One region of the Thioalkalivibrio sulfidiphilus HL-EbGr7 genome, then DNA from elsewhere that is predicted to be linked to it. Evidence: predicted binding sites of a transcription regulator. Region 1 holds the regulator's gene; each other region holds the start of a gene.
The links. Region 1 encodes sigma-54, which starts transcription at its own class of promoters, with help from an activator protein. Its sites were predicted from a motif close to TGGCANGNTNCNTGCTT; they were not measured.

Region 1 (4,158 bases):
CATCGGCCGAGCGCAGGCTCGCCAGGGTGGAGGGGTCTGCGAACATGCGCGCCAGGGTGGCCAGGATCTCCAGGTGCTCGTCGGTGGACTCCTGGGGCACCAGCAGCGCGAACAGCAGGTCCACGGGCTCCCGGTCGGGAGCGTCGTAGTCCACGCCCCGCTCCAGCTTGATGAGTGCGGCCACGGCGTTTTTCACTCCCGCCACGCGACCGTGGGGGATGGCCACTCCATGGCCCAGACCGGTGCTGCCCAGACGTTCACGGGAGATCAGACTTTCGAAGATCTCGCCGCTGCTCAGATCCGGCTGGCTGGTTGAGAGCATCTCGCTCAGGGTTTCCAGCACGCGCTTCTTGCTGCTGATTTCCCCGGTACGGGAGACCCGTTCCGGCGCGAGGAGTTGACCGATATTCATGGGATGAGCTTACTCGCTGTGGTTGCGGTGTGAGCCTTCTGCGCGGTGGTGATCCTTGAGCTTTTCCTTGTGCTTGACCACCTGGCGGTCGAGCTTGTCCACCAGGGCGTCGATGGCGGCATACATGTCCTGATCGGTTGCGTCGGCGAACAGGTTGTTGCCGCTCACCAGCATGGTGGCCTCTGCCTTCTGCTGCAGCTTCTCTACGGTAAGGATCACGTGCACGTCGATGACATTGTCGAAGTGCCGCTCCAGGCGATCGAACTTTTCGTTCACATAGTCGCGCAGGGCAGGGGTGAGATCCACGTGGTGGCCGGTGAGATTGATTTGCATGGAAGACTCCTTTCGTTAAGTGAATATGTTCAGTGGACGTTCAGATGAGCCGCTTGCGCTCGTTGGAAGGTGGTATGGACATGGCCTCACGGTACTTGGCCACGGTGCGCCGCGCCACATGGATGCCCCGGTCCACCAGGATCGAGGCGATCTTGCTGTCACTCATGGGCTTGCCCTGGGGCTCCTCGGCGATGAGCTTCTTGATCATGGCGCGGATCGCCGTGGCGGAGCACTCGCCACCGTCGGCGGTGCCCACGTGGCTTGAAAAGAAATATTTGAATTCGAAAATGCCCCGGGGGGTGTGCATGAATTTCTGCGTGGTCACCCGGGAGATGGTGGACTCATGCATGTCCAGTTGCTCGGCAATATCGCGCAGCACCAGGGGTTTCATGGCCTCTTCGCCCTGTTCCAGGAAGGCGCGCTGCTGTTCGACGATGGCGATGGCCACCCGCAGCAGGGTCTCGTTGCGGCTTTGCAGGCTCTTGATGAACCAGCGTGCCTCCTGCAGCTGGTTGCGCATGTAGACATTATCCTGGCTGGTGTCGGCGCGGCGCACGAAACTGGCGTAGAGCGGATTGACCCGCAGCCGCGGTGCGATGTCCGGGTTCAGCTCCACCTGCCAGCGACCTTCATGCTTGCGCACGAACACATCGGGGACGATGTACTCGGGGTTGATGTTGCTCACCAGGCTGCCAGGGCGTGGATTGAGCCCCTGGATCAGGCCGATGATCTCCTGCAGGTCTGCCTCGCTGACATGCAGGCTGCGCAGCAACTGCTTGTAGTCCCGGGCGCCCAGGCAATCCAGGTGGGAGCGCACCAGCTCCCGGGCCTTGTCCAGCCAGGGGGTGTCGGCGGGCATCTGCTGGAGCTGGATGAGCAGGCATTCGGACAGATCCCGCGCGCCACTGCCCACCGGGTCGAGCTGCTGCACCAGGTGCAGTACCGCCTCGATCTCCTCCAGGGGCAGGTCGATCTCCAGGTCGTTGGACAGGCTGGCCTGGATGGCCTCCAGGGATTCGCTGAGATAGCCGTCCTCGTTGATGGCGTCCACCAGGGTCATGGCGATGACCCGGTCCTCCGGGCTCATGGGGGTGAGATTGAGCTGCCACATGAGATGTTCATGGAGGGACTCGCCGGCGCCACTCTGGTTCTCGAACATGTCCCGGCCGTCGTATTCCGGCATACCGCCGGTGGCGCCCGGCGGGGCTACGTCGTAGATCTCATCCCAGTTGCTGTCCACGGGCAGTTCGTCGGGGATGTCCTCGCCGCGGGCGCGGTCGTCGGCATCTTCCGGGGTGTTGGTGGTTTCGTTGCGATTGTTCTCGGCCTGATTGGTGACCGAGTCGTTGCCGGTCCCCAGGTCCACGGCATCCGCCTCGGCGGATTCACCCTCCCCCTCTGCCTCACCGGCCTCCAGGGCCTCCAGCATCGGATTGGTCTCCAGGGTTTCCTGGATCTGGGTCTGGAGTTCCAGCGTGGAGAGCTGCAACAGGCGGATGGCCTGCTGCAGCTGGGGCGTCATGGTGAGGCTCTGGCCGAGACGCAGCTGGACGGAAGGTTTAAGCATGATTCAGTGTTTGAATGTGGCTGGCAGCCGAAAGGGCGCAGATTCTAAAGCATCCGGCGTGTGTGTGGCAGGTCCGGGCCCGATGGCGGCCCTTGCTGGCGGGAGCGTTGTCATGGCCCGGCGGTTCATAGGCCGATTATAGGGTAGGCCGGGTTAAATTTGGCACGGGATGTGCGAGATGATGTCCCAGGCTTACAGTCGGAAATGCTCGCCGAGATACACCTTGCGCACCATTTCGTCGGCCAGCAGGTGATCGGGCGGGCCTTCGCTGATGATACGCCCTTCGCTGAGGATATAGGCGCGGTCGCAGATGCCCAGGGTCTCGCGCACGTTGTGATCGGTGATGAGTACGCCGATGCCCCGGTCCTTGAGGTGGGTGATGATGCGCTGGATCTCGATCACTGAAATGGGATCCACGCCGGCGAAGGGTTCATCCAGCAGGATGAAGGCCGGCTCCGTGGCCAGTGCCCGTGCGATCTCCACCCGGCGCCGCTCACCACCGGACAGGCTGATGCCCAGATTGTCGCGGATATGGGTGATCTGCAGTTCTTCCAGGAGGGATTCCAGGTGTTGCTGGCGCTCGGTGGCCGAGAGGTCTCTGCGGGTCTCCAGCACGGCGAGGATGTTGTCTGCGGCGGAGAGCTTGCGGAATACCGAGGCTTCCTGGGGCAGGTAGCCCACGCCCATGCGTGCCCGGGCGTGCATGGGAAAGGCGGTGATGTCCCGTTCGTTGAGCAGGATCTGGCCCTCGTCGGCGGGCACCAGGCCGACGATCATGTAGAAACAGGTGGTCTTGCCGGCGCCGTTGGGCCCCAGCAGGCCCACCACCTCGCCGCTGTCCACATGGACCGAGACGCCGTTGACCGGGGTGCGGCCGCGGTAGCGCTTGATCAGGTCCTGGGCGCTCAGACGACTCACTGGCTCGAACCGCTGCCGCCGCCACGGGTGTTTTCGGCCGGGGTCAGGATGACCTCCACGCGACCGCTGTCGCCGGAGGCTGCGTCCAGTGTCTCCCGGTCCATGTCATAGACAATCCGTGCGCCACGAAACTCGTCCTGTGCCTGCCAGATGCGGGCATCGCGGGTCAGCACCATGCGACGTTCAGCGGCCAGGTATTCCATGTGCCGCGCCTCGGCGCGCACCTCGCGGCCGTCCTCGGTGAGGGTGCGCAGCCTGGCCAGGTTGCCTTCGGCCTCCATGCGCTGCAGCACACGGCTCGGTGAGTGCACGGTGAGCGTGTCCGCGTGGATCACCAGGTCCCCCTGGGTGACTTCCACGTTGCCCCGGTAGACGCTGACGCCTCGCTGGTCGTCCAGTTCGGCGCTGTCGGACTGGATGCGGATGGGCAGATCCCGTTCAGAGGCCGAGGCCAGGGCCGTGATCAGGGCGAGCATCAGGCCTGCGAACAGGGTGGCGACCAGCGGGCGTTTAAGGGAAATACGTGGCATCTGCATCATGCAGCAACTCCAGGATGCTGGTTTGTAGATCGGCGCGCAGGCCGGTGCCGTCCACCTGATACTGGGGGCTGCGCACCTGCACCGGGGCCTCGGATTCGGCCCGCTGGGGCTCGGGCCAGACGGTCACGTCCCGGGTGTGAATGTCCACGGTGGCGTGGGCGGGGCCTTCGGGGCGGGACATGTGCACGGCCCCGTACAAACGCACCTCTTCACCATCAGGAGAAACCCAGGCCTGCTCCGCGTTCAGGGTCCAGTCGGGGGCGTCGGGCTGGTTCATCACCATGACCGGTGTCTCCACCAGGCTGGATCCGTCCAGCTGATACTGCTCCATGCGTTCACCGCGAATGCTGTGACGGGGCAGGCCGTCGGCGCCGGTGACCGTGAGGGTG
Region 2 (4,158 bases), 980 kb from region 1:
GCGGCGAGGGACAGGTCCCAGGGCGAGAGGGCGATCACGTTCATGGCGTATCTTCCCGCATGCGGCCCGCCTCCATGACCAGGGAGCGCCCGCCCAGACGCTGGCGCTGGATCGGGTCGTGGCTGACCCACAGGGCGCAGGCACCGTGGTCGGAGACGTACTCGCGCACCATGCGCTCCACCTTGCGGCTGTTGGCGGGGTCTAGATTGGCGGTGGGTTCGTCCAGCAGCAGCACCCGGGGCCGGTTCTCCAGCAGTCGGATCAGCGCCAGGCGCTGGCGCTCGCCGCTGGAGAGCCGCTCCACCTCCCAGTTGCGCACCTCCGGCTCGAAGCCCAGGGCCTTGAGCCGGCTGTCGTCGCAGTCCGTGCTGAAATGCAGGCCCACTCGTTCCTCCCACCACAGGGGTTCGGCCGCCAGGTAGGCCACCTGGCGGCGCCAGTCGGTGGGCGCGATGCGGGCGCGCTCGATGCCGTCCAGGATCACCTCGCCTTCATTGGGATCGAGATCGGCCAGGGCGCGCAGCAGCAGGGTCTTGCCGGCGCCGGATTCGCCGGAGAGCCGGCAGATCTCGCCGGCCAGCAAGCGGAAGTCCACCGGGCCCACGTGGGCGGTGCGCAGGCCGCGGACCTCGAGCACGGTCTGGGAAGCGGGCAGGTTGTCCAAGTTCGGTCTCGTTGATTGCCAGTGCGCGCATCATACCGCACACGGGGCAGTTTTCTTTTTCTCTTGTACTCAAGCCCTGTTCGCCTGCGCAAAAAAAAACGGGCGCCGAAGCGCCCGTCAAGGTTAACCAACTTGTGTGAGAGTTGGCCGGGGGAGTTACTTGTTGGTGAACTCCGGGTAGGCCTCGAGGCCGCACTCGGACTGGTCCACACCCTCGTATTCCTCTTCCGCGCTGATGCGGATACCCATCAGGGCCTTGAGGATGCCCCAGACGATCAGGCTGGCGATGAAGACGAAGGCGAAGATGGCCACGATACCGATCAGCTGGGTCACGAAGCTGGCATCCGGGTTGGACAGCAGCACCGCGAACACGCCCCAGATACCGGCCGTGCCGTGCACGGAGATGGCACCGACGGGGTCGTCGATCTTCAGCTTGTCCAGACCGATGATGGAGAACACCACGATCACGCCACCGATGGCGCCGATGATGGTGGCCAGCAGCGGGCTGGGCATCAGGGGCTCGGCGGTGATGGAGACCAGGCCGGCCAGGGCGCCGTTCAGGCCCATGGTCAGATCGGTCTTGCCGTACATCAGGCGGGTGGTGATCAGGGCGGCCATCACGCCACCGGCAGCGGCCAGGTTGGTGTTGGTGAACACCTGGGCCACGGCGTTGGCGGACTCGATGTCGGAGACCTTGAGCTCGGAACCGCCGTTGAAGCCGAACCAGCCCATCCACAGGATGAAGGTACCCAGGGTGGCCAGCGGCAGGTTGGAGCCAGGGATGGCGTTCACCTCGCCGTTGGGGCCGTACTTGCCCTTACGAGCGCCGAGCAGCAGCACGCCGGCCAGGGCCGCGACCGCACCGGTCATGTGCACGATGCCGGAACCGGCGTAGTCGGAGTAGCCGATCTCGGACAGCCAGCCGCCGCCCCAGCTCCAGAAGCCCTGCATCGGGTAGATGATGCCGGTCATGAACACCGCGAAGGCCAGGAAGGCCCACAGCTTCATGCGCTCGGCCACGGCGCCGGAGACGATGGACATGGCGGTGGCCACGAACACCACCTGGAAGAAGAAGTCGGACATGTTGGAGTAGTAGATATCACCACCACTGCCCATCACGTCTTCCACGGAGTTGTCACCACCGATGAAGAAGCTCAGACCGGGGATGACGGAGTTGAGGCCATCGCCGTACATGATGTTGTAACCGATGAACATGTACATGATGCAGGCCAGGGAATACAGGGAGATGTTCTTGATCAGGATCTCCACCGTGCTCTTGGTGCGGACCAGGCCGGCCTCCAGCATGGAGAAACCTGCGGCCATCCACATGACCAGCGCGCCGGATACCAGGAAGTAGAAGGTATCCAGTGCGTAGGCGACTTCAATGACTTGACTTTCCACTTGTGCGTCCTCCGCTAACGGTTGTCAGCTTGGTGTTATTTACAGAGCGTCGGTGCCGGACTCGCCGGTACGGATGCGGATGGCCTGTTCCAGCGGGAAGACGAAGATCTTGCCGTCACCGATCTTGCCGGTGTTGGCCGACTTGGTGATGGCCTCGATGACCTGGTCCACCATGCCGTCGTCCACGGCCACTTCGAGCTTCACCTTGGGCAGGAAATCCACCACGTACTCGGCGCCCCGATACAGTTCCGTATGACCCTTCTGCCGGCCGAAGCCCTTGACCTCCGTGACGGTGATGCCCTGAACCCCAATCTCGGAGAGGGACTCACGCACATCGTCGAGCTTGAACGGCTTGATGATTGCAGTGACTAGTTTCATTGCGTTTGCTCCTGAGCGTTGCTCAACCAACGGGGTTGTTCCCCCTCGGGGTGTGACAAAGCAAGGGGTGTGCCACCGGTCACAAAAGCCCTGAAAGCCCGTTCGGACGGGCTTTGCGCGGGCTGCCAGTGTCCGGGCCGGCAGGTTTTCGGGCAGCGCATGCACCATGTTGGTGCCTGTGACCCAAGGTGGGGCGCGTGCTTGGGGCATCCGGCAGTTGAACGAGGCGGTCCGGGGCGTGGCATGCCCCGGGATCGCGCACGATGCGACTGATTCAGGCCTGCCGCACCAGGGACAGGTAGAGTTCCGGCAGCCTGCGCGGCAGCTGGGAGAGCGTCCTCACCCCCGAGACGTGATGCGCGCCGAAGATCCAGGCCGCCCGGGCATCGTCCCGGGGCTCCAGGTTCAGGCAATGCACCGCCAGCCCGCGGGCACGCTGGTCGCGCACCGCCTCGCGGGCATCGTGGGTGAGGTGCTCGGGGTCGTGCACGTCGATGTCCGAGGGTTCGCCATCGGAGATGACCAGCAGCAGGGGGTGTTCGGCGCCCAGCCCCGCGAGCCGGTCGCCGGCATGGCGCAGGGCCGCGCCGAGGCGTGTGGATCCGGCCACCTGCAGCGCAGCCAGGCGCCCCCGGGACAGGGCATCGTGGGGCCGGTCGAAATCCTTGAAGCGCCGATAGTTCACCCGGTGGCGCGTATCGGACTGGAAGCCGTGGATGGCGAAGCGGTGACCCGCCAGGTGCAGGGTCTCGGCCAGCAGCAGGGCCGCGTCCCGGGCCAGTTCAAACAAGGGCGTTCCGGCGGTGGTGACGGGGCGGGCCAGGGACACGGACAGGTCCAGCAGCACCAGCACCGTGGGACCATGTCCCTCGCCGTTGACGCGGCGGTGGTAGACGCGGGGGTCGGGCTCGTCGCCCATGCGGCGACGGATCACGGCGCGCACCACGGCGTCCAGGTCCAGTTCGTCGCCGTCCTGCTGGGCGCGGGCGATGTGCCAGGCCCGCAGTCGCCAGGTATCGATCTGGCGTCGCAGCTGTCGCAGGGTCTGGCGATGCCTGGCCAGCAGTGCCTTGGCGGGCAGGCTATGGGGGTAGGGGGCATCGTTGACCCGGCACCAGTCCGCCCGGTAGCGCGCCATGCGGTGGTGCCATTCCGGATAAAGGGTCTCGACACCGGATTCCTGATGCTCGCTCTGATCGCGGCGAAAGCGCAGCGCCGCAGGCGCGCCGGACTGCCTTAGGCGCAGGCCCTGGTCCTCGCCCGTGGGGGCATCGGCATCCGCCAGTCGCAGCTGGATGCCCCGGTCTGCCTCTTCGAGCCGCGCCCCCCCGCGGGTGTCCGTGTCGACGCCCGCCGGCTGATTCGCATCGGGCGCCTCCAGTTCCTTGCTGCTGTCAAACAGGTGGCGGTTGTCATCCCGGTAAGGCGCCACCCTGGGCCATTCGCGGCTGTGGGCAGAGAGGCGCATCTGGCCCAGGTCGTTGGCGAGCGCCAGGCCCAGGTCACGGGAGATGCCGGGGTCGCGCCAGCGGGGCTGCAGGTCGAGAAAACAGGCAACCGCCTTCTGTACCAGCGGGTGGCTGTCCTGGATCTCGCTGTGCACACCGCTCACGGCCCACAGCAGGGCACGGGACATGCGCACCATGAGACCGGGCAGGTCGGATGCCTCATCGGCGGGGCCGTGACAGCGACGCCAGAGCCGGCCCAGACCGGGC
Region 3 (4,158 bases), 990 kb from region 1:
GAAGGGCGAGGAGGCCAAGGCCGCCGCCCGTGAAGCGGCCCGTACCGTGCCGCCCCGCGAACACGGCGGCAACTGCGACATCAAGAACCTGTCCCGCGGTTCCCGGGTGTACTTCCCCGTGTATGTGAAGGAGGCCGGCCTGTCCATGGGCGACCTGCACTTCTCCCAGGGCGACGGCGAGATCACCTTCTGCGGCGCCATCGAGATGGCGGGCTTCATCGAGCTGCGTGTCAACCTCATCAAGGGCGGCATGAAGAAGTACAACATCAGCAGCCCGATCTTCCAGCCCAGCAAGATCGATCCCCAGTTCAAGGACTACCTGATCTTCGAAGGCATCTCCGTGGACGAGGACGGCAAGCAGCACTACCTGGATGCGCACATTGCCTATCGTCGCGCCTGTCTGGCCGCCATCGACTACCTGAAGAACTTCGGCTACTCCGGTGAGCAGGCCTACGCCATTCTGGGCACGGCGCCGGTGGAGGGACATATCAGCGGTATCGTGGACATCCCCAACGTCTGCGCCACCCTGTGGCTGCCCACCGAGGTGTTCGAGTTCGACATCCATCCCACGGATGCGGGCCCGGCCATCGAGATCCCCTCGGGTATCGATACCTCGCGCACCAGCTGATGAAGCATCGACGGATGGCCGGTCTCCGGCCGGCCATCCCGTCTTATACAGGAGAGAAGAGCCGCCATGCCCATCTACGATTATCACTGTGACCAGTGCGGAGAGTTCTCGGTGATGCGCCCCATGGCCGAGTCGGCCCTGGATCACGACTGCCCGGAATGCGGTGAGACCGCACCGCGCATCATCAGCGCGCCGCGCCTGGCCATCATGGACCCCTCCAACCGCATGCGCTGGGAGCGCAACGAGAAGAGCCGGCATTCACCCGCCGTCGCGCGACGTTCCTCCTGCGGCTGCACCGGTGCCCACACCTGCGGCAGCAGCAAGAGCCAGGACAAGGCCAAGCCCGTCGATCCGGAGGCCAAGCCGGCGCTGCGCAAACAGACCAAGAAGACCGCCAGGCCCTGGATGCTGGGGCACTGATCGTTTCCGTATTCCATTGATCTGATGAAGGCGCCCCTGATGGGGCGCTTTTGTTTTGAAAGGCGGTTCTCTCGCGGAGACGCAGGGACGCGGGGGAAATCATTGACCTGCATTCCCCGTGGCTCTGTGGCTCCGTGAGAGGACATGTCTTGAGCAGGCCTGCTCAAAAGCAGCTCTCTCACGGAGCCACGGGGGCACGGGGAACGGATAGGAAAATTTTCTCCGCGCCCCTGCGCCTCTGCGAGAGAATCGTTTTTAGGCTTTTGGCTATGCGTTGAGAGCGACAGGCACAAAAAAGGGGACAAGCCTAAGCTTGTCCCCTGGTCGACTCCTGGGAGAGTCAGGCTTGTGCCTGTGTCATCAGAACTCGATGGGCAGGCTGAAGCTCACCACAAACTTGGGATCGTTGTTGAACTCGCCATCCACGTCATCCACGACCAGACCCAGGGTGAAGCTCAGGTTGTCGTTGTAGTTGTAGCTGACGTCCACGTGGGAGTACTCGAACTCGTGCTGGCCGTAGGCCAGGGTGAAGTCACCCACGTTCACGCCGACCATGGCGTACCAGTAGTCTTCCAGGTCTTCCAGGCCGTAGTGGTAGCTCAGGAAGGCGGGGCCATAGCTCAGGCCCAGGATCAGTTCGGCCACGTCGCCGGGGGAGATTTCAACTTCGGGGTACACGTAGGTGGCGTAGCTGACGTCGATGCCGAAGTCGCCGATCTCGGTGCCGTAACCCACGTAGAGGTCGTACTCGGTGCCCAGAGCCTCGTCACCGGAGGAGGTCCAGATGCCGGCGTAGAAGCCGCTGGCGCTCACGCTCAGGTCACCCCAGACAGCAGCGCCGCCGCCCAGGTCAAAACCACGCCAGTAGTACATGCTGGCGGCGCCGATCTCCGCGGAGACTTCGGTAGCATGGGCGGCCGGGGCCAGGGCGCCAAGGGCCAGGGCGGACGCGACGGCGGTGGAAAGAACCTTGTGCTTCATTTTCATGCGAGTTTCCCTCAAGTACTTAGGTTGATGACCCTTGCGAAACCAGAGCCGAAGCTCGTGACCCGCCGGTTCGAAACAGGGGCTGGTTGGCCCACGTAACGGTAGATGCATATTCAGTGCCAACTAATGGAGGCGTCAGAAAAGCGCAACATTTGGGCAAAAAAACACGCTTTCCATGGCGTGGACGCAACACTTGTAGTTCGTTTTGGGGCGTGGATGTGGATGGTTTGCACTGATCTGGTGCAATAAGGGCTTCAGGGCTGCAGCAGCCCCTGGGTTTCGATGAAGCGCACCACCTGGTCCAGGCCCTGCCGGGTGCGCAGGTTGGTGAACACGAAGGGCCGCTCGCCGCGCATGCGCCTGCTGTCCCGCTCCATGACCTCCAGCGAGGCGCCCACGCCGTCGGCCAGATCGATCTTGTTGATCACCAGCAGGTCCGAGCGGGTGATCCCGGGGCCGCCCTTGCGGGGGATCTTGTCGCCGGCGCAGACGTCGATGACGTAGATGGTGAGATCGGAGAGCTCCGGGCTGAAGGTGGCGGAGAGGTTGTCACCGCCGCTTTCCACGAACACCAGGTCCAGGCCCGGGAAGCGCCGGCCCAGCTCGTCCACCGCCGCGAGATTCATGGAGGCGTCTTCGCGGATGGCGGTGTGGGGGCAGCCGCCGGTCTCTACCCCGATGATGCGGTCCTCGTCCAGCACCTTGGCGCGGATGAGGAATTCGGCGTCCTCGCGGGTATAGATGTCGTTGGTGACCACGGCCAGGTTGTAGCGGGGGCTCATCTCCCGGCACAAGGCCTCCACCAGGGCCGTCTTGCCCGAGCCCACCGGGCCGCCGATGCCGACACGCAGGGTCTGGTTCATGGGTTGAATATCTCCTGTTCGAAAAGCAGTGGATCGAGAAGGCATGCGCCTGCCCAAGTAGGTCGGGCTTCAGCCCGACAGCGATGTTTCTCGGGACGCCGCATCGTCGGGCTGAAGCCCGACCTACGGACGGCCACCGGGTTTCAGCTGCGAAACAAGCGGCTGTACTGGGTCTCGTGCAGGGCGGAGGCGAGCATCACGCCGGGCAGGCCGCCGCCCAGGTCCTCGTCCGGCAGCGCCCTGGCCCGCGCCACCACCGGACCGATGTGTTCGGCCAATTGCATCAGCAGCCGTTGACCCTGGGTCTGGCCCAGGGGGATGAGCTTCACGGCAGCGGCCACCTGGTTCTCGCACCAGGCCCACAGGTAGCCCTCCAGCATGTCGTTGACGGGGACCTGCCAGTGGGCGCAGGCCAGGGCGAACAGGGTCGCCCAGGTGGCGTCCCTGCGCTGCACCCAGGTCTGCGCCGGCTCGACACCCAGGTCCGTGAGCAGGCGTGCCAGGGCACGGCCCTGGTTGCCGTCCTCGGCACGCAGCTCCGAGGTCTCCCGGCAGGCCATGAGCCAGGTGCTCCAGCGGTCCAGGCCGGCGGCGTCGTTCTTCATCCAGCAATCGTGCAGGCGCAGCAGGGCGGGCAGGTCCACGTGGGCGTGCACGTGGTGCAGCTGCGCGCCGATCCAGTCGGCGGCGGCCGCCTCGCTGTTCACCCAGCCCGCCTCCACGGCGTACTCCAGCCCCGTGGAATAGCTGTAGGCGCCCACGGGCAGGGTGGGCGCGATCAGCTGCCAGAGCCGCCGCCGCGCGAGGCCGGTATCCGGGGTCGTCTCTGCTGACGGGGTGAAAGGCGGTTTAGCCACAGAGGACACGGAGGTCACAGAGAAAAGATCATCGGGTGAAACAGCCATGGGTCTGCCTTGAGGTTTTAAACTCAGTGACCTCTGTGTCCTCTGTGGCTAAACAATCAGTGCTCATGGCCGTGTGCGTGATGATGGCCATGTCCGCCATGGCCGTGGGCGTGGCCGCCGGCATAGGCGCCGGCCTCGGGCTCGAAGGGGGCGTGGGTGAAGCCCACGGTGAGGCCCAGGCCGCGCACCATGTCGTCCAGCACGTGGTCGTGCAGGTAGCGCAGGCCGTCGGCGTCGATCTGCAGGACCACGTGGCGGTTGCCCAGGTGGTAGCAGGCACGGGCCAGCAGCAGCGGATCAGTGCCACGCACCTGGCTCACGGGTTCGGGCGCCGCCTCGATACGCACGCGCACGC

Region 2: a site for sigma-54 is predicted at 2,502-2,518, ahead of glnK (P-II family nitrogen regulator). Genes of this name have one in related genera too.
Region 3: a site for sigma-54 is predicted at 2,141-2,157, ahead of TGR7_RS15595 (TorF family putative porin). Genes of this name have one in related genera too.

Annotation. Positions count from the first base shown of each region.
Region 1 covers NC_011901.1:780,907-785,064, forward strand. The annotation lists gene TGR7_RS03580 (PTS sugar transporter subunit IIA) at 1-412, opposite strand, end outside; gene hpf (ribosome hibernation-promoting factor, HPF/YfiA family) at 422-745, opposite strand; gene TGR7_RS03590 (RNA polymerase factor sigma-54) at 786-2,312, opposite strand; gene lptB (LPS export ABC transporter ATP-binding protein) at 2,505-3,230, opposite strand; gene lptA (lipopolysaccharide transport periplasmic protein LptA) at 3,227-3,769, opposite strand; gene lptC (LPS export ABC transporter periplasmic protein LptC) at 3,741-4,158, opposite strand, start outside.
Region 2 covers NC_011901.1:3,268,273-3,272,430, reverse strand. The annotation lists gene TGR7_RS15665 (ABC transporter permease) at 1-44, opposite strand, end outside; gene TGR7_RS15660 (ABC transporter ATP-binding protein) at 41-664, opposite strand; gene TGR7_RS15655 (ammonium transporter) at 821-2,065, opposite strand; gene glnK (P-II family nitrogen regulator) at 2,105-2,443, opposite strand; gene TGR7_RS15645 (nitric oxide reductase activation protein NorD) at 2,718-4,158, opposite strand, start outside.
Region 3 covers NC_011901.1:3,254,565-3,258,722, reverse strand. The annotation lists gene fmdA (formamidase) at 1-628, shown strand, start outside; gene TGR7_RS15600 (FmdB family zinc ribbon protein) at 695-1,048, shown strand; gene TGR7_RS15595 (TorF family putative porin) at 1,409-2,035, opposite strand; gene ureG (urease accessory protein UreG) at 2,290-2,898, opposite strand; gene TGR7_RS15585 (urease accessory protein UreF) at 3,042-3,803, opposite strand; gene ureE (urease accessory protein UreE) at 3,860-4,158, opposite strand, start outside.